4 regions of the Ruegeria sp. CG4 genome follow, and region 4 is predicted to be linked to each of the others. Evidence: riboswitches for the same ligand, from Rfam matches in the RefSeq annotation. Region 4 holds a riboswitch; each other region holds the start of a gene.
What was found. Region 4 has a riboswitch for cobalamin ahead of ACR0J2_RS09115 (DUF1636 family protein). Riboswitches for the same ligand answer to the same signal wherever they lie in the genome.
Positions count from the first base shown of each region.

Region 1: linked by a shared signal. The riboswitch ahead of ACR0J2_RS18125 (CbtB domain-containing protein) and the one ahead of ACR0J2_RS09115 (DUF1636 family protein) in region 4 are both predicted to bind cobalamin.
Region 2: linked by a shared signal. The riboswitch ahead of ACR0J2_RS17435 (DUF4198 domain-containing protein) and the one ahead of ACR0J2_RS09115 (DUF1636 family protein) in region 4 are both predicted to bind cobalamin.
Region 3: linked by a shared signal. The riboswitch ahead of ACR0J2_RS14740 (hypothetical protein) and the one ahead of ACR0J2_RS09115 (DUF1636 family protein) in region 4 are both predicted to bind cobalamin.

Region 1 is NZ_JBQFRB010000008.1:5,114-12,741, forward strand. It holds gene ACR0J2_RS18095 (class I SAM-dependent methyltransferase) at 1-320, shown strand, start outside; gene ACR0J2_RS18100 (hypothetical protein) at 450-977, opposite strand; gene ACR0J2_RS18105 (hypothetical protein) at 1,957-2,502, opposite strand; gene ACR0J2_RS18110 (transglutaminase-like cysteine peptidase) at 3,166-3,774, opposite strand; gene ACR0J2_RS18115 (hypothetical protein) at 3,978-4,481, opposite strand; gene ACR0J2_RS18120 (CbtA family protein) at 4,548-5,246, opposite strand; gene ACR0J2_RS18125 (CbtB domain-containing protein) at 5,251-5,421, opposite strand; cobalamin riboswitch at 5,456-5,671, opposite strand; gene ACR0J2_RS18130 (DUF1636 family protein) at 5,853-6,188, opposite strand; gene ACR0J2_RS18135 (transglutaminase-like cysteine peptidase) at 7,322-7,628, opposite strand, start outside.
Region 2 is NZ_JBQFRB010000007.1:130,862-138,489, forward strand. It holds gene ACR0J2_RS17410 (AraC family transcriptional regulator) at 78-1,106, shown strand; gene ACR0J2_RS17415 (energy-coupling factor ABC transporter ATP-binding protein) at 1,152-1,808, opposite strand; gene cbiQ (cobalt ECF transporter T component CbiQ) at 1,805-2,587, opposite strand; gene ACR0J2_RS17425 (cobalt ABC transporter permease) at 2,587-3,168, opposite strand; gene cbiM (cobalt transporter CbiM) at 3,165-3,776, opposite strand; gene ACR0J2_RS17435 (DUF4198 domain-containing protein) at 3,783-4,568, opposite strand; cobalamin riboswitch at 4,698-4,897, opposite strand; gene ACR0J2_RS17440 (LacI family DNA-binding transcriptional regulator) at 5,256-6,281, shown strand; gene ACR0J2_RS17445 (winged helix-turn-helix domain-containing protein) at 6,286-7,500, shown strand; gene ACR0J2_RS17450 (fumarylacetoacetate hydrolase family protein) at 7,504-7,628, opposite strand, start outside.
Region 3 is NZ_JBQFRB010000005.1:167,916-175,543, forward strand. It holds gene ACR0J2_RS14705 (ribonuclease T2 family protein) at 1-49, shown strand, start outside; gene ACR0J2_RS14710 (hypothetical protein) at 46-534, opposite strand; gene ACR0J2_RS14715 (histidine phosphatase family protein) at 656-1,219, opposite strand; gene recR (recombination mediator RecR) at 1,287-1,880, opposite strand; gene ACR0J2_RS14725 (YbaB/EbfC family nucleoid-associated protein) at 1,942-2,286, opposite strand; gene ACR0J2_RS14730 (DNA polymerase III subunit gamma/tau) at 2,382-4,142, opposite strand; gene ACR0J2_RS14735 (phosphatase domain-containing protein) at 4,313-4,816, shown strand; gene ACR0J2_RS14740 (hypothetical protein) at 4,818-5,225, opposite strand; cobalamin riboswitch at 5,313-5,533, opposite strand; gene ACR0J2_RS14745 (alpha/beta hydrolase family protein) at 5,699-6,607, shown strand; RNA gene ffs (signal recognition particle sRNA small type) at 6,607-6,705, opposite strand; gene ACR0J2_RS14755 (bifunctional 2',3'-cyclic-nucleotide 2'-phosphodiesterase/3'-nucleotidase) at 6,745-7,628, opposite strand, start outside.
Region 4 is NZ_JBQFRB010000002.1:540,897-548,524, reverse strand. It holds gene tcuA (FAD-dependent tricarballylate dehydrogenase TcuA) at 1-309, shown strand, start outside; gene tcuB (tricarballylate utilization 4Fe-4S protein TcuB) at 299-1,366, shown strand; gene ACR0J2_RS09130 (iron ABC transporter permease) at 1,421-2,428, opposite strand; gene ACR0J2_RS09125 (ABC transporter substrate-binding protein) at 2,430-3,377, opposite strand; gene ACR0J2_RS09120 (ABC transporter ATP-binding protein) at 3,396-4,181, opposite strand; gene ACR0J2_RS09115 (DUF1636 family protein) at 4,178-4,534, opposite strand; cobalamin riboswitch at 4,636-4,838, opposite strand; gene ACR0J2_RS09110 (Mur ligase family protein) at 4,949-6,685, opposite strand; gene cphA (cyanophycin synthetase) at 6,701-7,628, opposite strand, start outside.

The DNA of each region.
Region 1 (7,628 bases), on a different contig from region 4:
GTGACGCTGGTCCGGCAGAGCGTGATATGAATAGGATACATGAGATTTTCCCCGAAAGTGACCTGCCAGAAATCGCGGACGTGATCGAAGCGTCCCATCCGCATCTGGAACTGGTTTCAATGGAAAACCGCCCGGAAGACTACCAATACACTCTGGCCGAATGGGCAAAGGGGCTGATAGCCAACAGTGACGCTGCGATCAGGATCGTTGGTGAAGAGCGGTTCAAGTTTTATCTGAACAGTTGCAAGGGTGGGTCCCTGCTATATCGACGCAGACGTTTCTATCTTTGCCGTTTCGTGTTCAGGCGCAGGGGCAGATAAATTATCCGGCCGCGAGCCGGGTTTCGATGCGTTTGACAGCATTGAACGTCGGCTTTCCTCAGTCTTTGAGACCGCTTTGCCAAAACAAAGCCGCCCACAACGTGAGCGGCCTTGAGAAATTGAGACAAATCAGTTGGTGAGAGAAGCATTGCATTCACGCGCCGCTTCAATCGCTTTCTTCGTACCGGCAAGGCTCACTTCGAAGGCAAAATTGCTCTCCGGCATTACGATCATGGCTTCGCGCTCCATCACATCTGCCACGAAGTCGGGGTTGTTGGCCAACAAATAGCCACCATTATACCCATCTGCCAGATTGGGTGGCGCAGCTGTTGTATCGCCGTAGTACAACTTGTTGTCCATGAGCAGTTCAACCTTGTCATCTTCGAACTCAATGTCCGCCTTGGTGAAGACCCCTATGTAGCCGAACTCCTTGTCTGGGGTCAGACCCATTTGCACAACGTTTGTATTCTCATCGACCCGTTCAATCAGGCAGGTATTCCGGCTCTTGTCTACAAAGATGTTCCAGCCGGATTCTTCGCCGTAGTTTACAAACTCTGCATTGTCTTTCGGCAGAATGTTCTTGTCCTTGGCGTGCCCTAACTTTGCCCCGAATGCGAGAACAGCCGAAACAAAAACAATCTTAGTTGTAGTTTTCATAGATACGCTCCCAAAAAAAATATCGCAAAATGAGGATGCGAAGATAGGCGGTAAACGCCGTTCTTGCAAACAAGCCTCAAAACCGAAGGGAAAGGGCTTCGTTTTTTCCTGAATTGCGGAACGATTTCGGTAGCCAAGCGTTTGATCATCTAACGCCGACCGGACCGGAATTCACCGACCCGATCGGCCACTAGCGACGGAAAACTCGTTACCCCCTCAATCCCCAAAAAACCCGCATTGTTCGGAGGGAAACCAATTGAACAACGCGGGAAGCAGTTTGGGGTAACCATTTTACGGTGCGGATCGCGGGTTGGATCAAAGTTCCCCGCGCCACCCTAACCTGAGATGATAGGCAACGCGGGGATTTAGTCTGCCCATGTGCCTTGCCAAACTATCTCGAATGTGCGTTGAGCCGCAGGTAGCAAAAAAGGTGCCTTGCCTACTAATTTTAGACTCTGCTGACTAACCTCGTGACCAACCAATCGCACGGCACGGCCACGTTTTCTAACGCGGGCCAGTAGGGTAGAGTATGGAAGCAAGCACCAAGAGAGTGAGAAACAAATTTAGCGCGCGCAAAAATACTTGATTTGGTGCATTTTGGATTCAAGTATTGGGGTGCGTAGCAAATCTTAATTACCTCTGTTGCTGCCGCATCCACCAGACGTGTCTGGTCGCCTCCCGGTGATGTAAGTGAGTGACGTCGCTGGGAGGCCATCTATTTCTTCTCAACGCACTGGTCCAATCATAACAATCTCCGAACTCGTATCAAATTGTGAAATAAGCCAAGGAAAGTCCGAATGAAAGGACATCGGCGTTTTTGACATCGTGTTCAAGTTAGCAAGGGGACTGGGTGCTACGAAATTACAAAAGCATAGCGGTCGCTGACGTGGCTTGGGATGCGGGAAGCGATGGAACGAGCTTTTTATCGGTGGTGAAAGAGGAAACAATAGTTCACCTAGTGAGGTTTCGCTGCGGACGCCTATTCTTCGACAATTCCCACGGCGAGACCTTCCGTGAAGCTCAGAGCTACTTTGTCTCCCGGGCTAAGCTGCTCGACAAACTCGCGACCAACGTCTGTTTCAACCTCGATCATTTGTTCTGTACCACTGCTGTCCGTCACAGTGGCGATTGAGCTCGCGTTGTCGAAGGACACAAAAGTCAGAATCAAGGTGACCATTGTTCCGGCAGCCATGCCCGGTGTTGATCCCTCTGCAGCCTGGCCTTCCAATTCAACCAAACTGTCAACCTCGCCAGGGAAAGCAATGCTTGCAGCCATCCCCAGTGTGTACATCGCTTTGACTGTGTCACCCTCTTCAATTTGATCGAAGTTTTTGACTTCCGGTCCTGCAAGAATGGTCTCTTCTTCACCTGTCTCTGAGTTTTGCAGCACGATGAGCCGAGTGTCCGGATCAACTGACTTAACTGTCGCGTCGGCTTCGATGGTAACGCTGCGCTCAGCTGTTTGAGCAAAACTGAGTGCGGGCAAAATAAAGAAAAATGCAGACGTTAGAATTTTCGTTAGCATGTCTTCTCCTTATGAGATTCATGGTGGAAGTCTGTACACTAGCATGCAGTTCTTCAGGATGGCGAAACGTTGCCACACCACTTCGAATTTAAAAAGATGTTTGTCAGCCAGCTACACCAAAGACCGATGTTCTCGAACTTCAGATTTCCGCCAGACAGAGCATAGGAGATCTAGAGCGATTACGCGGACAATGCTTCAATGTAAGCTTTGTCCGCTCTGCGTAAGCTCATGCGTGGTGCCGCGAATGACCAAAGTTACACATCTTATTCTCTTGTTCCACCTGACGCTCAAATACGCAGCTTCGGGCCAATTGGGCTTACATGTTTTCGATTTCCGGCGATGCAAGCCAAAGGAATAAGACGGGGAATCGGCGCGGTGAGCTCAATGGTGCCAATTCCGTAAATGACCCATTTCCGTGAGCGTTCAGTCGCGAGTCAGGAGATCTACCGTTAGGCGCCGGGTGAGGCTTTGGGAGAAAGAAAGTGCATATCGAACCGGGCATCGTGAACGGCGCCAAAATCGCGCTTTCCAGTGTTGCCGCCGCAGGCCGGTTACTTACACGGTGAAAGTCTGATCGAAAGAAAAAGCGGAGACCTCAACTGAACGCCGCAAAGAACCAGAAGTTAAAGGGCCAGTGCTTATTGTGGCGCGCCACATTTACTTTTAGCCGTTAGCAATCTGCACCCAACGGTCAGGGTGAATCGGGTCCTGTATTCGAAGGAATAGATACTTTGTTTCCTTCCACGTTTTGATCCTGTTGGTAACATTGTCCAGAACCAAATCGCCTTCACTCGAGCGATAGACTAGAACAGCATGGCCACTGCGATTGGTGTCCAAGACAGTTGCAATTAGTAGCTTCGTAGGATCCAAACCGTTCTGCACAAGTTCAAACTTCTTTTGCAAAGCGAAGTCTTCGCAATCTCCTGATCCATGTGTCGGCAGGGTCCAGTACTCCTTTGTACCATATTGGCTTTGATCCGAAACGGCGCGAATCCTCCGATTGACGCGCATGTTGATCGTTTTAACGATCTGCTTTTCCTGCGCCTCGGACAGTCCAGAACTACGAGTTTTCGCGCACGCCCAAGAGTAATCATTGCATAGTGATTTGGCCCCCGACGGCGCTTCAATCTTTCTATCAAGATCGATGAAGGGAAGCTCAGAGGCTTGCAATGTAGCGGTAGAGACAAAGTAACTGCATATGAAACCGGCTATCGATAGATAAACCGGTATCTTTTCCGAAAACCGTTCCTGAGCTAAAGTGGGTTTTGTCATATCTGCCTTCCCCATGCTCAGTTTTCCAGTGCATCCGCAACTGCCGGACCAAGAGTACTCTATCGCAAGCCTTCATGTTCTGCGGTGCTTTGCAACAGCTTGTCTGTTCTTGGATACAGAGCGGCAAAAACCCGCACGCACGCTGTACTTGCCGCTTTGACCTGCTGAACCCACGTAGTTGTCTTCTCAGCCAGGAATGTCACTCAGGAGTCATCGCCGTCAGGCTGGACGGTCACTTTGGCCTCTACGGGCACACCCTCAACCATCAGAGGGCTGTGGCTGTTGCCATTGAGAGAAACTTTTACCTCAACATTGCCATCGGGGAGCGACGGAAGGTGTAACCAATTGGCATAAAGGCGGCCCAGCTTTTCGCCGTTGATATAAACATGCGCGTGACCTTCGCCTGGAACGTCAGCCGAGGAAGCATTTTCCGGAGCAAAGCGAAAGTTCTGCGGTGTCACACGCAGATTCCAGCCCGCCATAGGATCCTTAATCATCTGGATCGCCACACTGGGGGCGTCGCTGTCGGCAGGTAGATTAGTGGCCGCGGAGTGGTCGTGCGCTGCCATCTCCATGTTGCCGCCATGTTGGGCCGGGTCAGTATGATCATGGCTCTCAAAGGTGCTACCGCTGCTGGCGGCAATCACAAAGCCAGCACCGCCGCCAAAGACAAGTCCGATGGCAAAGAGAGCGAGAGAACGGGACATCTTGTCATCCTCAATAAAGAAAGCCCCCGCCGGTGTAACCAGCGGGGTAGCAATGGAGGAGCGCGATCAGACTGCAGCGCCTGCGCGCTTGCCTTCTGTCTGCCAGAAGTAGCCGGTGAAACTGCCCAAGAGTGCCCAGGCGGCCATGCCGATGCCGAAGGCCCGGGCAGCAAAAAGCGCCCCGATCTCGGTCGGAACCGGCCCAGAGAAACTGTCGGGCTCAGGGGCCCCGATAATATGCGGTACCATTAGCAGCACGGCCGCAATCAGGTAGCTTACCAGGTTACCTCCAAAGGCAATCAGCCACATGGCCACGCCGGCTGCGGCAACGGTGACCGTCCACCAGATCTGACGCTCTCCGACATCTGCTGCCGCCACTCCGGGAACTTCTGGAGCCAGCGACAAGCCAGGAGCAAAGTGGAAGGCGACAAAGCCCGCAAGACCCCAAAGCAGGCCGGTGCGGCCGTTGATTTCATGCCCCTGACGTTCGGCTACCGACATCAAAGCCGCCAGGACTAGCGCATAACCAGTGTACGTAAGCGTGGTGAAGATAATGCTGAGACCATCGCGCATCGGCTCGGCGAACATGCCGGGCAGGTCGGGATGCGCAGTTACCGGATCAGCGCCAAAATGTACCAGGTCGCCGCCTTCATAGAGCTCGGCGTGAAGTAGCACGGGCTGCACGAAATACAACTGCAGAAGGGCGGCAATCAGCCCCGCTGCAGCACCAGCGAACAAGCCGCTGGTCAGAATACGACTGAACATTGTCTTAGTGGCAGGGGAAGCCAGTTGCGTGGCGCACATCATGAGCCGCGTCATGCAGGCCAGAAGCCTGAACATGGCCAGTCACGGTAATGATCCCCAGACCCAGAACCACGGCGAATACTGCAGGCAGAAAGGATGCGCCAGCGGCGGATGCCTTGATCGTTTTTGTCGTCATTTTAATCCTCCTCACCGTCACACCCGACGGCATAAGTTGTGTCCATTCTACGGCCGGTCTCCTGACTCGCAGGTCACAGCAGACTTCCCCCTTCCCGGCGCCATTACGCCAGTGGTATTGGAAGGCCGCTCGCCGCTCACAGTCGCGGGGGCGGTCAAGGCTTCAGTGCAGTAGTTTAATGCACCGTCCTCATTCCCGTTTCAGTCCCAGTGCGTAAGCACCTTTGGACACCGTAGAAGCCTTTATTCTTCCATAGTGCTGCGTTCCGTCAAGTACGAAAGCGACATCATAGCATTCTGCAGCGGTTAATCTTAAGTAATGGCAGGATTGGTTTAGATTTTAGCCGCTAAGTGCAGAAGGCTAAGTCGAAAAACACAAACTGTAAGCTGAAAACTCCACACCGGAGTTTTGGCCGGCAAGTTGCATGTGGGCTATCTTTTTTGTGCCGGTATACGTGCAATCGCCTTGAAACGTAGCTTACCTAGCTTCCTGGCGTCAGCGAAGTCGCCGTCAGTACTGTCCTCATACATCCGCATGAAAATCATTATGTCCGGAAGATCGACTGCAGTAATCTCTCCGAACAGATAGGCGGTCTTGCCGCTTTGTCGCACCGCCAACGTCTGTGGTCGGCGACAACCGGACATGCAATCTACTTGCTGCAACTCGGCTTGCACCCCCGATGCCTCCAGCGTTGCGGCTAGCTGATTATAAAGGGTGGAATCCGCGTCGCGGCAGGTTCTGCAAAGCGTGAGGGTAGGCAGGCACATGCGTCAGGCTGATCCTTGATCGAGAACTTCCATCTGAGATTTCATATTTGCTGGTCGGTTGTTAGCTCGGTTTCAATACCTGTTTTGACTCTAAATCTGGAAAAGAGTCTATACTCGAGCAACAAGCACACATTAGCCCTAGCCCTCTAAAACTATGCAAATACACCGAGTGCGAGACGGGGATTTGGCAGAGCGAAGAAGCAACCATCAGACGAAGAGATTTCCAAGTTTCTATGTGAGATTGAGCTGAAGCAGGTGGTAGGCGATGAAGTGGAACAGCTCACGCGAAACATCTTTGTTCTTCAATAATCTGAAACAGCATTGCCTCCGGGATCGGCTCGCCATTACACGCCTATTTTCAGGTCCGCGCGCACCGCGCCTCCCAAGGTGAATTCTGGGACGCGACAGGTTCTTGTAGCGCGTAACTAGGTTCGTTCTATCGTCATTTACAGTCCAGATCCGGGACATATAGCGGGGTTCGTGCTTGATCGTTACCACGACCGATCATGGGACTGAATGCGTCGCGCCAACTGACGACATTCAAAAGAAAGTTCGCTGATGCGAAACGCCTAGGCATCAAAAACTTTTCTGTCTGCGTCACCAGAACTGAGGATCGCCCAAGCTGCCATCGGTGCTCGCCGCAACCCGCTGTGACGGGTGTTGTGATAACGGCATATCTCCGGGTGCAGCCAGTCTTCGAACTCCTCCAATGTCATCGACGCAGTGCCGGAGCCGTCGCATTTCCCCTTATCCTTGGGGGATGATTGCGTTCTTCCCTAAAGTAGATGAACGGCCTCCATGGTCGTCCTAATCAGGCGTTCGATATCGTCGCCGTAATGCGCTCGACCCAGTGGCCTTTACTTGACGGAGATACCCCAATCTGAGCAGGTCAAATGGAAGGTTTCGCTGCGGAAACGCGCCCATTGTCTACGTGTATGGCTTGCGGAATCCCAGCGGTGGGCCAATACAACACCTCGGAGATATCTGGCGCGCGGATCGAATTCGTTCACACGCAATGGTGCAAACACAAGCAGATGGACGAGTCGGACGGAGCAACGAAACTCAAATATGCGCCCAGAACAATGCAGGTCGTGACATCAATTGCGAGAGGCAACCAATGTTTACCCAACGGTTTAGCCGCTAGAAACCTGCACCCAACGGTCAGGGTGTAGTGGGTCCTGTATTCTTAGGAAAAGATACCTCGTTTCCTTCCACGTTTTGATCCTGTTGGTAACATTGTCCAGAACCAAATCGCCTTCACTCGAGCGATAGACTAGAACAGCATGGCCATTGCGATTGGTGTCCAAGACAGTCGCAATTAGTAGCTTCGTAGGATCCAAACCATTCTGCACAAGTTCAAACTTCTTTTGCAAAGCGAAGTCTTCGCAATCTCCTGACCCTTGCGTCGGCAGTGTCCAGTATTCCTTTGTCCCATATTGG
Region 2 (7,628 bases), on a different contig from region 4:
ATCTACCCGCCCAATGGTTTGCCGATAAGCTCATTTCTTGACAAAATGGTATCCGATTACGCCAACCTGAGGTTCAGATGACCAGCCATGACCCGATATCTCTGACGACTGTATCGGCGGGATTTGTCCAGGATTGGCTGGATGCGCTAAAGTCCCGTTGCACTCCGGCTGAGATGACATCGCTGTTAGAGCGTTCGGGCTTGCAGGCCAACCCGATGGCACCTTCTCAACGCGTCACACTGAATGAAATCGCCCGGCTTTATCAGCTTGCCGCGCCCGAAACCGGGGACGAAATGATGGGCCTCTGGAGCCGTCCGATCCGGCCCCGCGCCCTGCAGCATCTGGTGACTGTACAACGCGAAGCGAGCAGCCTGACCTCGGCACTTTATCGTTTCTCGACATTTTGGAACCTGCTTCTGGATGACTTCCACCTGGACTTGCACAGCAAATCCGACGCGGTGGAACTGGCGTTGGTCCCATATTCGGACGACACCCGCCCGCAGCGTTTCGGCCACATGCTGATCCTGAAACTGGCGCATGGGCTTTTGTCCTGGCTTGGCGGAACGGAAACACCGGTAAAAGCCGTTCGCTTTGCCTTTGCCCGCCCGGAATTTGCCGCCGACTACGCCGTCGTCTTCCCATGCGCGGTCGAGTTTGACGCTCGGCAGACGAGTATCCTTTTCGACCCGCGCCAGTTCACCCGCCCGGTAACCCGCAGTTCGGCTGAGGCGTCCGTGTTCCTTGAACGCGCGCCGCTGGACTGGATCTTTACCGGTTCGCGCGCACATACAAACAGCCTTCGCGTCCGCGCGTTTCTCTACGGCGCAACATGGCAAACCTGCCAGCTTCCCGATGCAGCGCGTTCCCTGAAGATGACGCCGCGGACCTTGAACAGGCGTTTGAAAGAAGAAGGAACTTCATTTCAGGACATCAAGGATGCACTGCGCCGCGACATTGCCATCCGCGCGCTTCAGCAAAGTACGCTCAGTATTGAACAGATCGCCTTTGACACCGGGTTTTCGGCTCCGGCGAATTTTCACCGCGCCTTTCGAAAGTGGACCAGCCGGACCCCCGGGTCATACCGCGTGCACGCGCAGGCTCCCTGACGACGGCACTTCGTCGCGGACATTCGCATACCTCGTGCGAACAGATCATTCACTTGGGCTGATAATCCGCCCGTTTCGCAGTTCCAGCGTGTCTGGTGCCAGTGCTTCCCGAAACGATGGTGCGTGGCTGACCAGCAGAATTGCCTGCGGCAGGCCACATAGAATCTCTAGAAGTCGCGCTTCATTTTTGGCGTCAAGCGCATTGGTGGGCTCATCCAAAAGCAGCGCCTCCGGCTCCATCGCCAAAACGGTTGCAAGGGTCACAAGCCGCTTCTCTCCACCAGAGAGCTTGTGCGTAATGCGATCACGCAGGTTTAACAGATCCAGATCGGAAAGCACTCTGTCGACGATGGCCAGCGCCTCGGACTTGCTGCGCCCGAGGTTGAGAGGACCAAATGCGATGTCTTCCGCCACAGTCGGACAAAACAGCTGATCATCAGGATCCTGAAAAACCAGCCCGACCTGACGGCGGACTTCGTGAAAATCCGCCTCGACGCGCCTTTCCTTTCCCAGGACGGTCACGCGCCCGGCGCTTGGTGTTTGCAGGCCAAGGGCAATACGAAACAGGGTAGACTTTCCCGCGCCATTCGGGCCCGCAATCGAGAGGCGCTGCCCCGGTTCAAGCTGCAGCGAAGCGCCGTCCAGCACTGGTGGCTGGCCAGGGTACGCAAAACAAATGTCTTCAAGCTTGAGGATTGTCATAGATAATCCAGGAACAACAGGCCAAGGCAAACGGTGCACAGCATCGCGGCGAACATGTGATCGCGTCGGGTCATGTTAAAGTCCTGCAGCAACAAAAGACGCCCGGAAAACCCCCGGCATTTCATCGCCGCCAGAATCCGCTCTGACCGTTCGATCGCGCGCACCAGCATCATGCCGACCAGATACCCGAAGCTTCGGTAGGTGTGCCAGTTTGTGCCGGGGCGAAATCCGCGGATCTTCATCGCGCCGCGCAGGCGCAGGTATTCTTCCCGCAACACCTCGATGTAGCGGATGGTGAACATCAAAAGGTGCACAAGCGCCTCGGGGCAGCGCAGCTTGTGCAAAGCGTGTCCAAGCGTCACAGGTTCCATCGTTCCGACCAGAACCATCAGCGCAAGGATGACCGCGTTGGCCGTCAGTGCAATCTCGACAGCTTTCCAAAGGCCCTGCCAACTGGCCGGAAAGCCAAAAACCGTGAACATCGCGTCACCGGGCATTGAGAATGGCAGCAACACCAGCATGAAGATGATGAAGCTGTCCATCATGGCCATACGCTTGAGGGTCCGGCCGACTGGCAAGCGTGACATCACCAGTAACCCAAGCGAGACGAACAAAGCGCCGATCAGCGCCGGAATGCTGTTGAGGGCAACCGTGACGATGGCAAAGATGCAGGCCAAAACGATGCGCATACGGGGATCGTAGTCTCCGATCATCCCGAAATGGGCGGCTTTGCCTGCCTCGGCCAGTGTTTTGGCCTGTGGTTCCAGCGCATGTGCCATCAGGTGGCCATCTTTTTTCGCGCGGCCAGGTAAAAGCCGATGCCGAACAGACCAATGATATAGCCAATACCACCCAAGATGTTCTGCAGATCATTGTGCTCGCGGTAGGCGGCGATCTCGCGCCGCAGTGGGCGGGTTTCGTCGCGCACCGCTTTGGCGATGGCGGCGCGTTCCTCATCCGAGAGCGAGGCCACAGTCACCGCTGCCGCGCCATCCGCAGATGCGACCGGCGTGGCTGTTTCAGAAAGCTCGGCTTCGACCCCCATGATTTCGGCCACTTCGTCGGCCGGCATGGCAACTTCGGCGACGTGCCCTGCACCCAGATCTGCCTTGAATGTATGAGTCACCGCTCTGGTCGGGCTGTAGAGAAAGAAACCGTCCGTATCGGTTACTGTGCGTCCCAGTTCAGAGCCGTCGGGGCCATAGACGATGACCTCCTGGTCTGCGGCCATATCGCCATTGGAAAACCCCAGCTCGCCTTCGATTGCGTCGCCTGCCGGAAAAACGCCTGCAATAACCTTATGCGCAAGAGCCGGGAGCGGGGCGAGAGCAAGCGTACAAACAAGGATCAACTGTTTCATGTGGACGCAACCTTTACAAAAAGTTCCGGTTTGACCTTGCGGGCCAGAAGAACGGCAAAACCTGTCAGCACGGCCTCGATAGCCATGACGGGAATGTGGGCGAAAAAGACAAGCTTGGCAGCGGGCAGGAACTCATCGCCGGACAGCGCCAGCGAGACCGCGACAAAAGCCGTCGTGGCGGCGATCGAAAACGCGCCGCCGATGCCGCCCCAGATCGCCCCCTGAACAGGTGAGCCACGTGCGATCAGACGACCAAAGATCATCCAGGTCAACACCGCCGGAAGGGCGATATTCACCGTGTTGATCCCCAGCACGGTCAATCCGCCAAAACCGAAGAACACGGCTTGCAGCAGCAAGCCGACAAAAAGGGCCGGAAAGGCGGCCCAGCCGAGCAGAAGCCCGGCCAGACCGTTCAGAATCAAATGCACAGACGACGGGCCAATCGGCACATGGATCAGCGAGGCGACAAAAAAGCTGGCCGACAACACGCCCGCCGTGGGAATGCGATCCAGATCCAGCGATTTCAGGCCCAATGCGATCCCGCCAGCCGCGGCGACCGCACCGCCGATCACGACAGGGTTTGAAAGGGCTCCGTCGACGATGTGCATTCAGGCTTACTCCAGATCCCAGGCGCGGATCCAGATGACCGCATCCTGGCTCAGCTCTTTGCCTTCATGCTTGGTTTCCGGACCCACGCCCAAAGCGGCGAAGCCCCAGTACCCGGCTTTTGGCACACCAAAAGTGAAATATCCGTTGTCATCCGAAATCGCGACCAACGCGCCGCCCGGCAATGGGGACACGGTGGCGTCCTTCGCGCCGGTGCCGGTCATGTCCGGTGCTGCGGCGATGTACTCGATTTCGATTTCTGCGCCGGCGACGGGCTGTCCCTCGCTCAACACGCGACCGGTAAAGGTTGACCCGGCGATGATGTTGTAAGGCTTGTTCAGCGGCAGAATCTCGGTGGCCAGCCCCTGCGGCTGATCCCAGTCGGTCGGCAGTTCGTTTCGGTTGAGGTAAGCCTTGGTGATCTGCTGGATATAGATATCCTCTGATTCTTCGTAGTAAGGCGCAGGAACTGTAACCACCACATAGTCACCCGAGCGTTTCACCGGCACTGAACCCAGGAACGCTTTGGCGATGTTGTCCGGTCCTTCAAAAGTGGTTTCTTCCAGCGTATCCATCAGATCGGTTTTTTCACCGTTGTGGATTACAAAGAATTCTTCCGGTCTTTCCAGGGTCATCACGTGACCAGCTTCAAACGGGTGCCAGAAAACCAGTTTGACCGGAACGTCACCGGGGCGTTCGATCATCGTGTCGTCGGTATATTCCAGCAGGAAATGGGCCTGCGCCAATGCAGGCATCGCCAAAGCAGCCGTTGCAGCCACCAGCAGTTTTTTCACAAATCGAGTCCTTCTCACGTCGCGCCTTCCCCGGCACAATTCTGCTTTGACGATGGGGAACGCGAAGCCATCTGCCTTGTCGGGCAAACAGATCCGGCGCACACCCCGTCGCCGATGATGAACGCCCCTTCCAAGGGCGCATGTTCGGCAGGTCTCCTGACTTGCGGGTCAAAGCGCTAAACTAACCTTCCCGGGATATCCCAGTGGCATTATCAGCCGCGCTCGCCGCCTACAGTTGCGGGGGCAGTTGCAGAGTTGGCGAAATGTGCCGCACTGCATTCCCTATTGCTTCCGAGGATGTCCCCGGAACCGAACATGGCGCGTTCATGCCAGAATATGTAAGACACGGTCAACAATTGATTGCGGCGTTGCATGGGCCATTTGCGAAATCAGAAATTGCATGTTCGCGCTTGCTACGCGGTTTGGTATGCGCCACCGCGAGTGTGTGTATTTTCCTAGATATCTTTCCGCGTTCAATAGTCGTCGGTTCAGTTCGCGGACTTGAGATTTTTAGGCCTGAAACTGCGGGCGTTGACTCGCGTGTAAAATTGAACTCGCCGCAAATATGTAGGGTCGCTCCGATGCACAAAAGGTCCGACCGGCCCAGCGCTCGATGCAGAAGCAGAGTTGTTGTATTTGCCGCCGTGTTCACGCTACCATCGGACAAAACAACAGTGCAGGTGCCTCGTGACCACAGAAACAAAACGCCCGCTTACCCTTCGCGATGTCTCGGAAGCGTCGGGGGTATCCGAAATGACGGTCAGCAGGGTCCTGCGCAATCGGGGTGATGTATCGGATGCGACCCGAACACGGGTTCTGGCCGCCGCGAAAGAGCTGGGATACGTGCCCAACAAAATTGCGGGTGCGCTGGCATCCAGCCGGGTTAATCTGGTCGCTGTCATCATCCCGTCACTGTCCAACATGGTCTTCCCCGAGGTCCTGACCGGCATCAATCAGGTGCTGGAAGACACCGAATTGCAGCCAGTGGTCGGCGTAACCGATTATTTGCCGGAAAAAGAGGAAAAAGTCCTTTACGAGATGCTCTCGTGGCGGCCTTCGGGCGTGATCATCGCGGGTCTGGAACACACGGAAGCGGCCCGGGCGATGCTGGATTCCGCGGGCATTCCGGTGGTCGAAATCATGGATACCGACGGCAAACCCGTGGATGCGATGGTCGGCATTTCGCACCGCCGTGCCGGCCGCGAAATGGCGCAGGCCATTCTGAAGGCCGGATACCAGCATATCGGCTTCATGGGGACCAAGATGCCTTTGGACCACCGCGCGCGCAAACGTTTCGAAGGCTTTACCGAAGTTCTGGGCAAACACGGGATCGAGATCGAGGATCGCGAGTTCTATTCCGGCGGCTCAGCACTGGCCAAGGGGCGCGAGATGACGCAGGCGATGCTGGAACGGTCGCCGGAACTGGATTTTCTGTATTATTCCAATGATATGATCGGCGCTGGCGGACTGTTGTACCTGCTGGATCAGGGGATAGACATCCCTGGTCAAATCGGGCTGGCGGGGTTCAACAATGTCGAATTGCTGCAAGGTCTGCCCCGCAAACTGGCAACCATGGATGCCTGCCGGCTGGAAATCGGCCGTCAGGCCGCGGGGATCATCGCGGCACAGCTGGCCGACCCGGAAGCCGAGATTGAAACCCGCGTGACCCTGACGCCAAAAATCAGCTACGGCGACACACTGAAGCGGCGTTAGAGTCTTGGCACTGCCGAAACTGGACAACCGGACAGCGCGTGCGGTGTTCATGGATCGTCACTTGCTGTCCGAGACCCCGTCGGGCAGCGCAAAGGGCGCGGATCTTCTGGACCTGATCCGACGGCTTGGTTTTGTTCAGCTGGACAGTATCAACACCGTGGCCCGCGCCCATGACATGATCCTGTTTTCGCGCAGGCCCACCTATCGCAGCACACATCTGAAGCGCCTGTATGAACGGGACAGGGCGCTGTTCGAACATTGGACACATGACGCCGCCGTCATTCCGATGGAGTTTTACCGGCATTGGCACCTGCGCTTTCAGCGCGACGCCGATTTGTTGAAGGCCCGCTGGAAGAATTGGCGGCGGGATGGGTTTGAACAACAGTTCGCGTCGGTCCTGCTGCACATCCGCGATCACGGTCCGGTATCCTCGTCCGACGTGGGAAAGGACGAAAAGAAAGGATCGGGCGGCTGGTGGGACTGGCATCCGTCAAAAACCGCGCTGGAGTTCTTGTGGCGCTCGGGCGCGCTGACCGTCATTGGCCGGGACGGCTTTCAGAAACGCTACGACCTGACCGAACGGGTGATAGAAACTCATCTGTGCCCCGGTCATGCACCATGCGATGCCGAAGGAACGGTGGACTGGCTGTGCAACGCCGCCCTGGACAGGTTGGGGTTTGCAACATCGGGCGAACTGGCTGCGTTCTGGGATACGGTCAGCGCGGCGGAGGCGAAAGACTGGTGCGCCGCGGCCCAGAAAGACGGTGCGATTGAAGAAATCGAAATCAGCTGCGCGGATGGGCGTATGAGGAAAGTGTTTTCCCGCCCGGGTTTGGTTGAAGAGGCCCCTGAACTGCCCGCGCCACCGGGCAGAATTCGCGTGCTCAGCCCGTTTGACCCGATGCTGCGGGATCGAAACCGCGCCGAACGCCTGTTCGGGTTTCACTACAGGATCGAGGTGTTTGTGCCCGCGCCCAAAAGAACCTACGGCTATTATGTCTTCCCCTTGCTCGAAGGTGATCGGATGATCGGCCGGATCGACATGAAGGCCCACAGGGATAGCGGCGAATTGCGGGTACAATCCGTCTGGCCCGAGCGAAAGTTGCGCTGGTCAGAGGCGCGCACCCGGCGTCTGGAGGCCGAGCTGGACCGGGTGCGCAGGTTTGCCGGCCTTGATCGTGTTGAGCTTGCCGACGGCTGGCTGAAAGACCCTAAATAGGTTCTATTCAGCCTGTGACAGGGTTAGGTGGATCGATTCAAGACCGTCAATTCCGCCATCAATCACATCACCGGCCTGTACCGCACCGACACCGGCCGGGGTGCCTGTCATGATCAGATCGCCCGGAC
Region 3 (7,628 bases), on a different contig from region 4:
GATCCGCGAGTGCACCGCCAAGGACGCCTTGTTCGATCCGATTCGTTAGAGCTTCTTGTTCTGGCAGTCCCGCGCATACTCCAGCGCCTTGGCCGTGCCTTTGAGGTCGATTGCCATCACACGCTCACCTGCCGGGTTGTAGACAGTCATGGTTCTGTTCTGCGCAATCGCGTTTACAAAGTTGCGGTCGGTGAAAAACACCGTCCCCCCTGGCACGCGATCCTGCCTGAACCCGATGGCGGTGGCGTCAAAGCTCTTGCCGTCCAGATCGAACCGGATCGGATAGTTTTTCCCCGGTTCGATATCGCCCCATGCCTTGTTGTAGACGGTGAAGTATCCGCGATCGCCCAACGCATCATAGCCCAGCCGCACGACCGACAGATCCTGATAGATCGTCTGGATAAGGCACCCGTTGCCAAGTGCGGGGTCCATCATGATGTTCCAGCCCTCGACAAAGCCTTTGTCGACAAGTTGTTGCGACAGAGCGGAGGTTGCGGTGAAAGCTGCAAAGGTGAAGGCGAGAAGGCGGGTCATCGGGGAACGCTCCAGCTAAAATGGTAGTGTTTGGATATCCTTAGCGCAGTTTTGCGCATAACCAAAGGCTGTGATCAGAAAGCGTGCAGCAGGCACGTGTCGGATAATACTGCAGCCGCCTCTACCGAAGTATCGTTTCCGTTCCGTTGGAAAGATGGAAGACACACCCTTGTGTGCGAGGCAGCTTAAGCAGATCTTCCTGATCCAGGCCCAGCCAGATCCCCCTTAGCACCGAAGAAGTTACACCGTGGGTCACAATGATTGAGGGTTCTTCTTGCTCATCCAGAAAGGATCGGACTCTTGTCGATATCTCCTCAAAGCTCTCACCGCCAGGGCTGCGAAAAAACCACAAATAGCTTTCGTAAGCGTAGTCGATCTGCGACCTGATGACGTTCTTGGTTACACCTTCCCATTGGCCAAATGCGATTTCCTGAAGGCGGTGGTCAGTTTCCAGTTGAAGATGGGGTGCAATCGCGAGCCGAGCCGTGTGCTGCGCGCGCTCTTGCGGGCTGACGACGACCCGAGACGGTGTGTTCGGAATGCCGCAGAGAATTTGGTTCTGAGTGCGCGCCTGCGCCTTGCCCGTTTCGGTCAGCGGAGAGTCCTTGCGGCCTTGAAATTTCCCAAGAGTATTCCACTCGGTTTGGCCGTGTCGCAGTACGAATAGATCGGGATATCTGCTCATAAGTTACGCACAACTCTGGAAAATCAAAGCATGATTCAAAAATGTTCTCGGGGCAGGTTCTGTGACCTTACAGTTCTTTCCGCGCCCTCAGCGCCGCCGTGATCGTCCCGTCGTCCAAATAATCCAGCTCACCCCCAATTGGCACACCCTGCGCAAGTGAGGTCAGGCGGACCTGTCCCTCCAACTGGTCGGCAATGTAGTGGGCGGTGGTCTGTCCGTCGACTGTGGCGTTCAGGGCAAGGATGATCTCGGTGATGCCCTCGGCCGTCACGCGGTCTTTGAGGCGGGGTATGCGCAACTCGTCCGGGCCGACACCGTCCAAGGCCGAAAGTGTACCGCCCAGAACGTGATAGCGGCCTTTGAAGACACCGGCACGTTCCATCGCCCAAAGATCAGCGACATCCTCGACGACACAAAGCTCTCCGGTGGCGCGGGCCTCGCTGTCGCAGATGTCGCAGATGTCAGCGGTACAGACATTGCCGCAATTCAGGCATTCGCGGGCGGTGGCGGCGACCTGCTGCATTGCGTCCGAGAGCGGTGTCAGCAGCAGGGCGCGTTTGCGGATCAGGTGCAGCACCGCGCGGCGGGCCGAGCGCGGGCCAAGCCCCGGCAGCTTGGCCATCAGGTCGATCAGGTTGTCGATGTCGCTGTTCGAACTCACGGCCTGTCCTGTTTGGCACCGAAGGGAGCCTCCGGCGGGAGTATTTTGGAAAAGATGAAGATCAGAACGGCAGTTTGATGTCTGCCGGCAGCCCCATGCTTTCAGTCAGCTTGGCCATTTCCGCCTGAGAGCGCTCGGCGGCCTTGGTCTGCGCGTCCTTGATGGCGGCCAGGATCAGGTCCTCGACCACTTCCTTGTCGTCTCCGTTGAAGATCGACGGGTCGATGTCCAGACCTTTGAGTTCGCCCTTGGCGGTGGCGGTGGCCTTGACCAGACCGGCGCCGGATTCGCCGACAACCATGAGGTTGTTCAGTTCTTCCTGCATTTCGGTCATTTTGGTCTGCAGGTCCTGCGCGGATTTCATCATCTTGGCCATATCGCCCAGACCGCCTAAACCTTTGAGCATCGGGTTTCTCCTGTAAATCGATTTGACGCCTAAATACGAAGGGTGACTGCGTGACACAAGGGGCATGGGCATCCTCCTGTATTCCAGGCAGATGTTCAGTCCTCTTCGAACGGGTCCCATTCGTCTTCGACCTCGGGCAGAGCCTCGGTTTCGACCTTGGCGGCGCGCTGTTCCGGGGTTTCGATCCGTTTGATGCGCGCCTTGGGAAACTGCATGAGTACCGCCTGAACCAGCGGGTGCTGCTCGGCCTGTGACCTTAGCGCGAGGTCGGCCGCATCGCGGATCTCGGCGATCGTGGCGGCTTCGCCATCTGCCACGATGGATACGGCCCACCGATTGCCTGTCCAGCGCTGCAGCGCCGTACCCAGCCGTTGGGCAAGGTCTGTCGGGGCATGATCGGTCGGTGTAAATTCGATCCGGCCCGGTGAGTAGGACATCAGCCGCACACCGTTTTCGACCTCGACCAGCAGCTTTACGTCCCGGTTTGTCCGGATCAGTTCGACCACATGTTCGAAGGTCGGATAGCGCGCCAGAGCAGTTTGGACGTCCTGTGCCAGGGCCGCAGTCGGCGCGCCGGCGGGACCGTGTGGAGCGGAAACGTAGGAAGACCTTGCCGATGCCTGAGGTTGTACCGGGGCGTGCGAGGGTACGGCCATGCCTCCACCGGGGCCTCCGTTCGGCGTGGGTGGAGGTGCGTCCTGCAAACGTTTGATCAGTTCTTCCGGGCTTGGCAGGTCGGCCACATGGGTCAACCGAATGACGGCCATTTCCGCTGCCATCATGGCGTTTGGTGCGGCTGAGACCTCTTCGAGCGCTTTCAGCAGCATTTGCCACATGCGGGTCAGGACACGCATCGGCAGGGCTTCGGCCATTTGCTGTCCGCGTGCGCGTTCGTCGGGCGAAACGGTCGGGTCCTCGGCGGCGTCTGGCGTGATTTTGACCACGGACACCCAATGGGTGATTTCGGCCAGATCGCGCAGCACGGCAAGCGGGTCGGCGCCCTCGGCGTACTGAGCGCTTAGCTCTGTCAGCGCCCCCGCCGCGTCGCCCCGCAGGATCATGTCCATCAGGTCCAGGACGCGGCCCCGGTCCGCCAGACCCAACATCGCCCGGACCTGATCGGCACTGGTTTCACCGGCCCCGTGCGAGATCGCCTGATCCAGCAGCGAAGTTGCATCACGCGCCGAACCTTCGGCCGCTCGGGTGATCAGCGCCAGCGCGTCTTCTGCGATCTGGGCGCCCTCGGCGGCGGCGATCTTGTTTAGAAGACCGATCATGTCCTCGGGTTCGATCCTGCGCAGGTCGAAGCGTTGGCAGCGCGACAGGACCGTAACCGGAACCTTGCGGATTTCGGTAGTCGCGAAGATGAATTTCACATGCTCGGGCGGTTCCTCAAGCGTCTTGAGCAGCGCGTTGAACGCGCTGGTCGAGAGCATGTGAACCTCGTCGATGATATAGATCTTGTAGCGTGCGCTGGCGGCACGATAGCGGACGCTGTCTATGATCTCGCGGATGTCGTTCACGCCGGTGCGGCTGGCGGCGTCCATCTCCATCACGTCGACATGGCGGCCTTCCATGATCGCCACGCAATGTTCGCATTGGCCGCAGGGTTCGGTCGTCGGTTTGCCGTCGCCATCGGGGCCGATGCAGTTCATGCCCTTGGCGATGATCCGCGCCGTCGTCGTTTTGCCGGTGCCGCGGATGCCGGTCATGATGAAGGCCTGCGCGATCCGGTCTGCCTCGAACGCGTTTTTCAGGGTGCGCACCATGGCATCCTGACCAACCAGGTCGGCAAAGGTTTCCGGGCGGTATTTGCGGGCAAGAACCTGATAAGCGGGGCTTGGCGTGTCGGTCATTTCTGCTCTGTCGGATTCGTATCAGAAGTGCAGCGTAGAGTGCGCCGCCGCCTGCGTCCACAGCCGGTTCGCGAAATTCATTTGGGAATGCTTCGGGATGCGCGTAAAAATGAAGGCGAAAGCATTTTTGACCGGATTCTTGTGCGTAACGATTAAGGAGGGCGCGTTGCATGTCTCAGATGATTATTCATGCGCTGCAGGTCGGAGGAGGTACTCTGGCCCTGACATCAATGCCGGGGCGTGGGGGTAAATATGTCCAGGACCTGAATGCGATTTCCGACTGGAAGCCCGGTCTTGTCATTTCAATGACGACCGAAGTCGAGATGCTGCAGGACGGCGCGCGTGACTTCGGAACCGACATTCAGGCGCGCGCCTGCCGCTGGGTCCATCTGCCGGTCGAAGATTTCGGTGCACCCCCCGACGCCGTGACCGCGCGCTGGCCCGATGTAAGCGCGGCCGTCCGCCATGCCCTGTCAGGGGGCGGGCGCATTCTGGTGCATTGCCGGGGCGGCTGTGGCCGGTCCGGAATGGTGGTGTTGCGCCTGATGGTCGAATGCGGCGAGCAACCGGGTGCAGCCCTGAAACGGTTGAGGGCGGTGCGGCCCTGTGCGGTTGAAACAGATGCACAACTGGCATGGGCCACGCAATTGATTCCGGCCAGCGCGGACCCGTAGCTTAGGCCGACAAATGTCCGGCCTGGGCCGCCACTTGGCGACCTGCCAGGGCCGAAGCTTCAAGCATGGCGCAGGGCGGGTCCGACAGAATTGCGGACGGCAGCGCACGGAACTCTGCGCAGAACATCATGTCTGCATAATCCTCCAACCTGTCGCCCGGAGTTTCCTCATTCGTTCCGCAAAACACCCGGATTTTGTCTGGCCGCGCGTGGAATCGGGCCATGCACCCTTCGGGGCAATGGGCAAGCTCGCTGCTGCCTTCAATGGCGAATTGCGGGGTTGCGGCCGGGCCGGCGCTTGCCACGGCGCGCGTCAGAGCCCGCGCCATTTGCGCCAGTGCCGGACAGGGTTTGCCGGTGCGCTGGCACACAGTGGCAGAAAATTCGTGTGTCCTTGTCTTCCAGTTCATAATGCGCCCTCCGCGCGCGGCGCGGGGCAAGGATCAGGTGTGACGGGGCTATGCCATCAGGACCTGCCCGGACACCCCGCCCGAGTTTCGGTTTCAGTATCGATGGCAGGTCTCCTGACTTGCGGGTCATCGCTTTGCCGACCTTCCCAGCCTTTCGGCCAGTGGTGTTTCGGCATTGCTCACCGCTTACAGTTGCGGGGGCAGTCTCGGCCTTGGTTCCTTCCGGCAATGCCAGACAGAACCGCACCGTGTTCCCTTTTCATCCCGGCCCCTTAAAGGGCGCGGAAACCATCTCCTCATCGCTAGCGGTTGCCGGGTCCCCGAGTCAAGCGCATTGCGCGGGCCGAGGCATTTGGTCCGATGCGTGGTCGGGAAAGCGGACGTTTGGTCATGTTTGCACCGGGTTGACTTGAGCGGGCGACTGGCCTGACAGATAGGTGAACTGAACTGTTCAGTTGAGAGCGGAGCATGATATGTTGGACATACAGGAACAGGTCTTGACCGAAGACATACGATTTCCCTCCGGGACGGCTATGCTGTCGGGTCGCCTGTACCTGCCTGTTGCAGCGCCTGATATCGTAGTTGTTCTGAACAGCGCGACCGGCGTTCCCCAGGACTATTATCAGCATTTTGCCCGGTGGCTGGCGGAAGAGCAGGGCATTGCCTGTCTGACCTATGATTACCGCGATTTCGGAAAATCGTTATCGGGGCGTCTGAAGGATTCGCGTGTCACCATGTCCGATTGGGCGCTGATCGATATTCCCGCGGCCCGGGCCGAGATGCGACGGCGATTCCCAAGTGCGCGGCAGTGGACCATTGGTCATTCGCTGGGGGGTATGCTTGAGCCATTGCAATCGGATGTGGATCAGATCGACCGGATGATTTGTGTGTGTTCAGGCCTGGTTACGTTGTCGGATCATCCCTGGCCCTACAGGGGGCTGGCCGGAATCTTCTGGTACGGGCATGCGCCTTTTGCAGTTCATATGCTGGGGTATCTGCCCGGCAAGGCCATTGGGTTTGGTTCGGACCTGCCGTCAAAGGTCTACTGGCAATGGCGAAAATGGTGCACCTCGCCGAACAGCTATCTGCCTGAAATTGGCCAAAGCCTGCCCGCAGCGACCTGGCCGCGGGCCGGTGGTCCGGTCGACCTTTTTGCGATTTCGGACGACCAGATGGTGCCTGATAATGCGGTATGGAGGCTGGCCGAGCTATACGGCCCGGACGCCAACCGTCATGTGCTTGAACCAAAGGATTTCGGGCTGAAATCCATTGGCCACATTGGTGTTTTTGCGCGCAAAAACAAAGCGGTCTGGCCGAGGTTGATCGAGTCTACGGAGCAGCAATTCCGTTCCGACCGGAAAGATGTGACGATTGCGGGATGAAGTGAGAGGTTGGACATCGACCCAAGCGGGGCTCGTTGTGGCTGCTTCCTTCCGGACCTGACCAGGTTGGCGAGGCGCTCGCCCGCGCCAACCTCTCAATCGTCGATATAGGGAAGTTGCGCCAGGAAGACAACCCGTCAGAGTGACAGTCTGATCCGCAGAAAGCCTTCCGGGTCATGCCCCAGCACATGCGGATCGTATGCGTCCAGTTCGGAAAGATGCGCCCGTGCTCCCGGCCCGGTTTTCAGAATCGAAGCGTGGCCGGGAAGCCGGACAAGGCTGAAGGGGAAGGGCGCAGATTCAAGCGGGTCGCCCGGTAATCCCCCCGAAAGATAGTCGCGCAGGACGTCCCTGATGGGTAAGGTCGGCATATTGATCTGCCGGGCCTGATGCGCAACAGGGAAGTGTCCGCCGCCGCTGGCCCGGTAACTGTTCAGGGCCACAACGAATTTCTGGGTGGGTTCAATAGGGATTCCATCACAGCAAATCTCGCGAACACGGTTTGCGGCGGGATCGACCAGCATTCCGTAAGAATCAAAACGCGCCGGCTGGGAAAGATCGATCCGATAGGTCAGGCCGAACAGCACATCGAAGTTATGCCCGGCCCGTGTTTCATCGGTCAGAGTGCGGACAGCTCCTTCATCCACCTGATTGAAAATGCCCGCCGACATTTCAAGCCAGTCACGGACCATATCGCCGGTGACAAGCACGGCGCGCAGTTCATTCGGGAAAGAATGAAGATCCGAAACATTGCGTAACCGAACCTTTCCGGGCGGTACATCCGTGTAGGAACGCGGTCCCGCGCGGCCTCCGAACTTGCAGGGCGAAACAGCGGACAACAGTGGAAGCCCCCGTAGGTCTTCGTCCAGATGGAGGTTCAATGCCGCTGCCTGGGCGCTGGCGACCAGCGCGAGGCCCCGATCTGGTGCGCAAAAGCTGAAATAGCTGTGCAGGCTTTGACCGGTGTGGCCCACGGGTCTTGAGGCCAGCGCACGGGTTTCTTCGTGGCCGTAACTGAACA
Region 4 (7,628 bases):
ACCGAGCTGGACGGAGTTTCCACATCCGGCCTGACACCACCAAAGACAAACTGGGCCCGCCCAATCTCGGAACCGCCGTTCTATGGCTACTCGCTGCGCACCGGTGTGACCTTCACCTATCTGGGGCTCAAGGTCGACGAGACGGCACAGTGTTCGACCCCTAACGGCAAGATCAGGAACCTTTGGGCGGCCGGGGAAACCATGGCCGGCTCGATCCTGGGGCAGGGGTATCTGGCCGGGTTCGGCATGACCATTGGAACGGTTTTCGGACGTATCGCAGGACGTGAGGCCGCCGCTTATGCAAACTGAACTGATACAGGAAGCCCGCCGTCAGGCCGAGATTTGCAATGCCTGCCGGTATTGCGAGGGTTACTGCTCGGTTTTCCCGTCATTGCACGCCGAGCACGCGTTCTCGGATGGCGACATCACACAACTTGCCAACCTCTGTCACAATTGCAGGGGTTGCTATTATGCCTGCCAGTACACCGCCCCGCACGAGTTTGATCTGAACCTGCCTGCTGCTTTGGCCGAAGTGCGCCGGGACAGTTGGGAAAGCTTCGCTTGGCCCCAGCCTTTGGCGCGTCGCTTCCACACCCAAGGAGGGGCAATTGCGCTTGCGCTGGTCCTCGGTTTTGCCGCGCTGTTTTGGGCGATCCGGGCAATCGGGTCTTCTGGCGGCGAAGGTTTCTATGCGGTTCTTTCCCACAATGCGATGGTGGCGATCTTTATGCCCGCCTTTCTGCTGCCGCTGTTCAGCGTCGCCATCAGCTTGCGCCGCTATTGGCGTGCGGTTGACGGAAAGTCAGTCCAATGGGCCGATCTGAAAGCGGCGTTCAAACGCGCCGGGACGATGCAGGATCTTGCCGCCGGCCACGGCGAAGGCTGCAATTTCGAAGATGAAGACCGGTTCAGCCACGCCCGCCGACACGTGCATCAGGCGATCATGTATGGGTTCCTGCTTTGCTTTGCCTCAACCTCGGTTGCGACAGCGATGCATTACGGCTTTGGCCTGCATGCACCCTACGGATTCTGGTCATTACCCAAGCTGCTTGGCGTCTCAGGCGGTATCCTGTTGACCATCGGCTGTGGCGGCATGGTCATGTTGAAGCAGAAATCGGATCGTGACCTTGGCGACACCTCCGCGTGGGACGGAGAAATGGGCTTTATCCTGCTGCTGGGGTTTGTTGGCCTCAGCGGCCTTGTCCTCTACGTGCTCGGCTCGACCACAGTGATGCCCGCACTTCTGGCCATCCATCTGGGATCGGTTCTGACCTTCTTCCTGCTGATGCCCTATACCAAGATGGCACATGGGTTCTATCGCCTCGCCGCACTTGTCAGAGATGCACAGAGGAAGCGCGGCACATAAATGGTTCGCACCAGCCGCTGCTTGCGTCCTGGGTGGAAGGTGGAAAGGGTCCGGTCAGCGGGCTCTGGTCCTGAACAGGAGCAGGAACACGAACGCCGATCCGATTGAGGTTGTCACGATCCCGACAGGCAATTCCTGCGGGGCCAGCAACAAACGGCTGATAATATCCGAGCCCGTCAGCAAAGCCGCGCCGACGAGAGCTGCGGTCGGCAGCAGATGGCCATGCAGCGGCCCCGCGATTCCGCGGGCGATGTGAGGGACCATCAGACCGACGAAACCGATGACACCAGCGACCGAGACGAACACCGCCGTTGCCAGCGCCGCAACAAAGAACATGCTGAACCGCAGTCCGCGCACGGGTACGCCGAGGGTTGAGGCAGTAAGATCGCCGGTCAGCAGCGCGTCGAGCCAGCGGCTGCGGTAGAGAGAAAAGCTCAGGATCAAAAGCAGGCCTGCGCAGACCAGCGGAAACGTCTCCCAGCGGGCCAGGCCCAGACCGCCCAGCATCCAGAAAATCACGGAATGCGCGGCGCGGCTGTCGCCTGCAAAAATCAGGTAATTGGTGATGGCCGAGAACAGGAACGAAACCGCAAGCCCGGCCAGGATCAGTTTTTCGGGCGCGCTTGTGCGTAAACCGTGAACCAGCGCCAGCACGATGCCCGACGCCACAAGCCCGCCGCAGAACGCGGCCAACGGCAGGGTCCAAAAGCCCAGCACGTCGCCGGTCACGGTGATCACAAACACGGCGCCGGCCGCCGCACCCGAGGACAGGCCGAACAGGAACGGATCAGCAAGATCGTTGCGCGTTGTGGTTTGCAGGACCACGCCGACGATGCCCAACCCGGCGCCGATTACGGCCGCGAACAGGGCGCGCGGCAGGCGCAAATCAAACACGATCCGGTGCAAAGGCGACATGTCCCCGTCACTCAGACCGGTTCCCAGCAAGACAGCGGTGAACGTGTCGGAAACCGGAATGGATGTGGTGCCGTAGATGGTTGAGATCAGCAAAAGGGCGGCCAGAACGACCGCCCCCAGCAGAAGTGTCAGGCCAAGTCGGCCCATATCAGTTGAGATCCGGATGCATGGCCTGCGCCATTTTCAGGATCGCCTCGATATTTGCCGGTCCGGGGGTCAGTTCCTCGTACCGCAGGCCAATCCAGGCCTCGTTCTTGACGGCATCGGTCTGGGACATCACCGGATGCTCCTGCAGAAATTTGAAGGTATCCTCGGCGCCGTTGCCGGTCTGGTAATCCAGCAGCACCAGAAATTCGGGGTTGGCGGCCGCCACCGTTTCCCACGAGGTGCGGCCCCAGCTTGTATCCATGTCATGGGTCACGTTTTCACCGCCCGCTGCGGAAATCATCGCATCGGGAATGGCAAACTTGCCCGCGGTGAAGGGCGCATCAGCGGGACCATCTAGAAGGAAAACGCGCGGTTTGGGCAGATCGGCGGTCCGGGTTTCGATCTCGGTCAGTTCTTCTTTCCAACCATCAACCAGTTCCTTCGCCTTGTCTTCGACCTGCATGACCTGGCCCAGGCGCAGAACGTCATCAAACAGCAGGTTCATGCTGGCTTCGGGGCGGTCCTTGTCCAGATGCACGCAGCTTTCGGACAGGATCAAGGTCTTGATGCCAAAGGGTTCCAGCGTGTCAGGAGTCACGTCTCCGCCCGGCTTCATCCCGTAATACCAGCCCGCGAAGAACATATCGGGTTCGACGGCCACAAGGTTCTCGACCGTTGGGTATTTGGGCGCAAGCTCGGGAATGTCGCCGCGCAGCGTATCGAATTCCGGGCTGGTCTTGTACCATCCGGTGATGCCGGTCAGCCCGACGATCTTGTCCTGCAGACCCAGCGCAAAGGCCATATCGGTCATGTTCATATCGTGCACGACAATCCGCTCGGGTGCAGTTTCAAAAACCAGCGGCTTGCCGCAATTGTCGACGGCAATTTCTTGTGCCGACGCACCGCCTGCCAGGGCTGTGGCCAGGACCACCGACCAGATCTGTTTCATTCAAAGATGCTCCTAGGGTTAGTTTGAGACCGAGGTTTTTCGGATATCCAGCGCCGGAATCACGCGGCCCTCATGGTGAAAGTACAGGTAGTCGACGCCAAAGGTTTCCCGGACCTGGTCCGAGGTCAGCACATCGGCCACGGGACCAAAGCCCGTGAGCCGCGCGGATTTCATCATGGCCACATGGGTGGCAAACTCAGGGATCATGACGAGGTCGTGGACGATCATGACCACCGTGATGCCCAACTCGGCAACCAGCGACAGCATCCGCCCCTTGGCGTCGGGATCCAGATGGTTTGTCGGTTCGTCCAGAAACAAAAGCGAAGGGTTCTGTGCCAGAGCGCGCGCGATATGCGCGCGTTGACGTTCGCCCCCGGAAAGTACGCCCATTCGTTTTTCCGCCAGATCACTCAGACCTGTCAGGTTCAAAACCCTGTCCAGTTCGGCGGCGTGGCCCTCTTTCGACCGGTCAGCCCGGATCGGGATTTGCCCCAAGGCCACATATTCCCGCAAAGACAATCTGCTATCCGGCAGCTCGTGCTGGCTGACAACAGCGATCATTCGGGCGCGCTGGTTGGCGGGCATGTGTTTCAGGGTGCGCCCATTGATCAAAACGTCGCCCAGCGCCAGTTCGGCTGTGCCGCACAACAGGTTCAGAAGCGTCGTCTTCCCGGCCCCGTTCGGCCCGGCAATTGCAAGGATTGCGCCTTCTTCCAGTTCAAAAGACGCCGCTTGCAGCAGAACATCACCATTCAGCGCATAGTATTCGACGTCACGCACGGCAAGAAATGCAGAGGTCGTCATGAAGGCTCCTCCAAAATCATTCGGGGCAAACGGGAAAGGGTTTTGTCAAAAAGCGCGCTCGGCCTGTCGGACGCGCAGGTCCATCCATCGGCACTGTTCTGATATTGCAATGCGAATTCGGCCAAGGCCGCGATGTCATGCGGGGTCCGGATGTCGCCGAACAGGTATTGGGCTTTGCCGGTGGCCTGAAACCCAACAGTTGTCGGCTGCGCACACCCGGCCATGCAATCGACCGTGCGAATGGCAAACCCGGACGGCAGCGCATCTGACAACGAAGAGCGTATTTTGTCCGCAGACAAATCACCGTTGCATGCCGAACAGATCAGGAGAATATGATCAGTGGCGTCTGACATGGTCCGCTCCACTTGTTGCCAAGCGCGGACAGAAGGTGCTGATCATGTAAACACGTGACTGACGTGCCATCTAAGCCTCCTTCCAGGGCGCCCCGCCCCGGGTTGGTTGAACACTGATGGCAGGTCTCCTGACTCGCGGGTCCTTGCTTGGCCTTCCTTCCCGGCCCATTCGGCCAGTGGGTGTTTGGCGTCGCTCACCGCTTACAGTTGCGGGGGCAGTTACGGACTTGGCCTTCAGGGCCGCACCGTATTCCCTTTTCATCCCTCGGGTCTTCCTTCGGGAACCATCTTCTAGCTAAGTGCCTCAGACCCGGGCATGCGTCAATACAGAATTATTGGCAGGACAATCGGATGGGCTGGGCAGGGCGGTGCTCGAGTTTCACCGCCCGAGGTCCTCGGATTCAGCGTAGGGGTTCAGTTTTCCAGCAATTTTAAGACTTGCTCGCGCTCGGACAGGACCAGCAACAGGGCAAGATCGCCCGGTTCGATCTGATCCAGTATTGTCCTGCTCGCCTCGGTCGGGGAAGGCGCGCTCAGGATCTGCTCATCCCTAAGACCCTTGTCCATTGCCGCCTGCTTAATCAGCTTTGGAATCTCACCAAGGTTGCGTCCCCGCAGATAGCCCTCAAGCTCGGCAGCGACGACCACATCCGGCTGGAACCGCAAGGCCGTTTGCGTGACATCGATGATGTCCTGATTTGACCGGTCCCCGGCATGGCTTAGCAGTATGAAGCGGCGCTTTGCCGGAAGTCCGGACAAAGCCTCGCACACTGCTGCGACCGAATGTGGGTTATGCGCAAAATCGACAAAGACGCGGGCGCCGTTATGTGAAAACTCGTTGCACCGGCCCGGATTGTCCTTGGCGTCTGGCTTGAAACCGGACAATCCAGCGCGAATGGCCTGCATCGGGATATCCAGTGCGCGGGCCAGACACAGCGCAGTCATTGCATTGAGAATATTGTACCTGGCGGCCCCGCCCATAGCGAGCGGTACATCGTGAACCGAAATCACCGGTTGTTCCGAGAAGCCATCGAAGAACACGATCATCTCGTCCCGCAGGAAGGCACAACAATGTCCTTGCTCGCGGGATTGTTGGATCAGTGCGTTTTTCTGGTCCAGCGAGAACCACCAGATCCTGCAGGACGTGTTCAGCGCCTCATCCCGGACAAAGGGGTCATCCGCGTTCAGGGCCAGAACGCCATCTTTCTTAAGGGTGCGATGCACGGCGAACTTGGCCTGCGCCAACTCCGGAACCGTGTTGACGCCGTACTGACCCAGATGATCATTGGCGACATTTGTGACAGCCGCAGCCGAGGCGGCATGGGTTGGAAGACCCCGGCGCAGGATTCCACCACGGGCAACCTCCAGACAGGCGACTTCAAGCCGCCGGTCGCGCAGCAGCATGCGCGCTCCGCCGGGGCCGGAATAATCACCACGGTCGAGGATGTCGTCGCCGACGCGGACAAACTCTGTCGAGGTCAGCCCGGCAACCTTGCCCGCCGCCCGGGCGATCGCCTCAAGCAGCCGGGTCGTTGTGGTCTTGCCATTGGTTCCGGTGATGAAGGCGACGGGGATGTTGTGCAAGGCGTCCCACTCGACTTCATCAGGCGCAGGCAGAGCGTTCCAGGCCCAGGTCTGGCTTCCGACCCCGTGGCCGATCGAAATCTCGTCGTCGTCACACAGGATATCGACGCCCCGCGCCGAGGCCGCCTGGATCAGGGCGATCAGGGCCGGATTTGCCTCTTTGGCCATGACGTCGCGGACGTTGGCGATCATCTTGTCGAAATCGCCGGGTGTTTCCCCGACCAGCGCCGCGGCACAGAAATGCCATGCGGTCTGGACCGCAAAGATCGCTGAATATAGCTGATCCATCGGCGCTGAAATCGCAAGGTTCACGCCGCCGGTGAATACCCGATATGTCAGCTTTTCTTGGTGCCAGCCGAGCGCATCCAGCACGCGACGTGCATGATGCTGCCACAGCTCAATGACACGCGAAGACTGCTCTTGGTCAAAAAAGACGTCCATGATTGCGCCCGGGTGATCCCAGAGCAACCCGGGCCCGGTCAGCCGGCGCGCATCGTCTACCCGAAACGCGCCACTGGTCGCGCTGGGGATGGTCAGCGCGGTCTCAAGCTCTTCAATTCTGTCCATTCCGGTGCCCTCGGCTCAATCCGCGTCTTCGCTGATTTCGCGGGCCAGACGCACGCCGCGCTCGTCTCGGATCAGGGCCTGATCGCTGTCGAACATGTCCTCGAAAGAGGTCTCAACAGGGGCAGGCTTGCCGATTGCTTCAGCTTCAGGTGCGTCGCCATCCGAATTGAAGTAGATGATCTGTTTCCAGCAGCGGGTGGTGTCGTCGCCGAATATCACCAGCAGATCGCCGGGAGCCGCCATTTCAAGACCCGCCGTCACCGCTTCGACCTCATCAGGGATGATTGTGATCGCCTCATCCGGCGTGCCGCCTGCAATCAACGCCTGCCGCAGCATCTGAGGGATCTCGTCATGCCCGCGTCCGCGACGGCGGTCGTCAGCCTTGCAGATGAAGTGGTCAAAATGACCGGCCAGCGCCGCGCCCGCATCCTCGACGTCCTCGTCACGACGGTCACCGGGCATCGATACGACGCACAGCCTGCGGCCCTTGATCTCCAGCTGATCGGCCAGCGCCGCCATTGCCTTCAGGGCGGCGGGGTTGTGGCCATAATCCAGGATTACCTTGAACGGATGTTCGTCATAAACGTTCATCCGCCCCGGTGCCTGGAAATAGCTGGTGTCAAAGGTCCGCAGCCCGTGGCGGATATTGTCCAGATCAACGCCAAAACTATAGGCCATGGCGGCTGCAAACATGGCGTTCTGCACGTTGAATATCGCCTTGCCTTCCAGTGTCGCCGGGATCAGGTGCGACCAGAGCACGGGGATATGCAGACCGTTGTCGTAGATGGTCAGCATGTCACCGTTCATGCCTTTTTCCAGCACGATGGCCTTGCCGCCTTCCTTGATATGTTCTTTCACAAGACTGTGGCCGGGATTGGTCGTGACATAGAAGATCTGACTTGCCCCGGCATAATCCGCCATCTTCAGGCAGTTGATGTCGTCG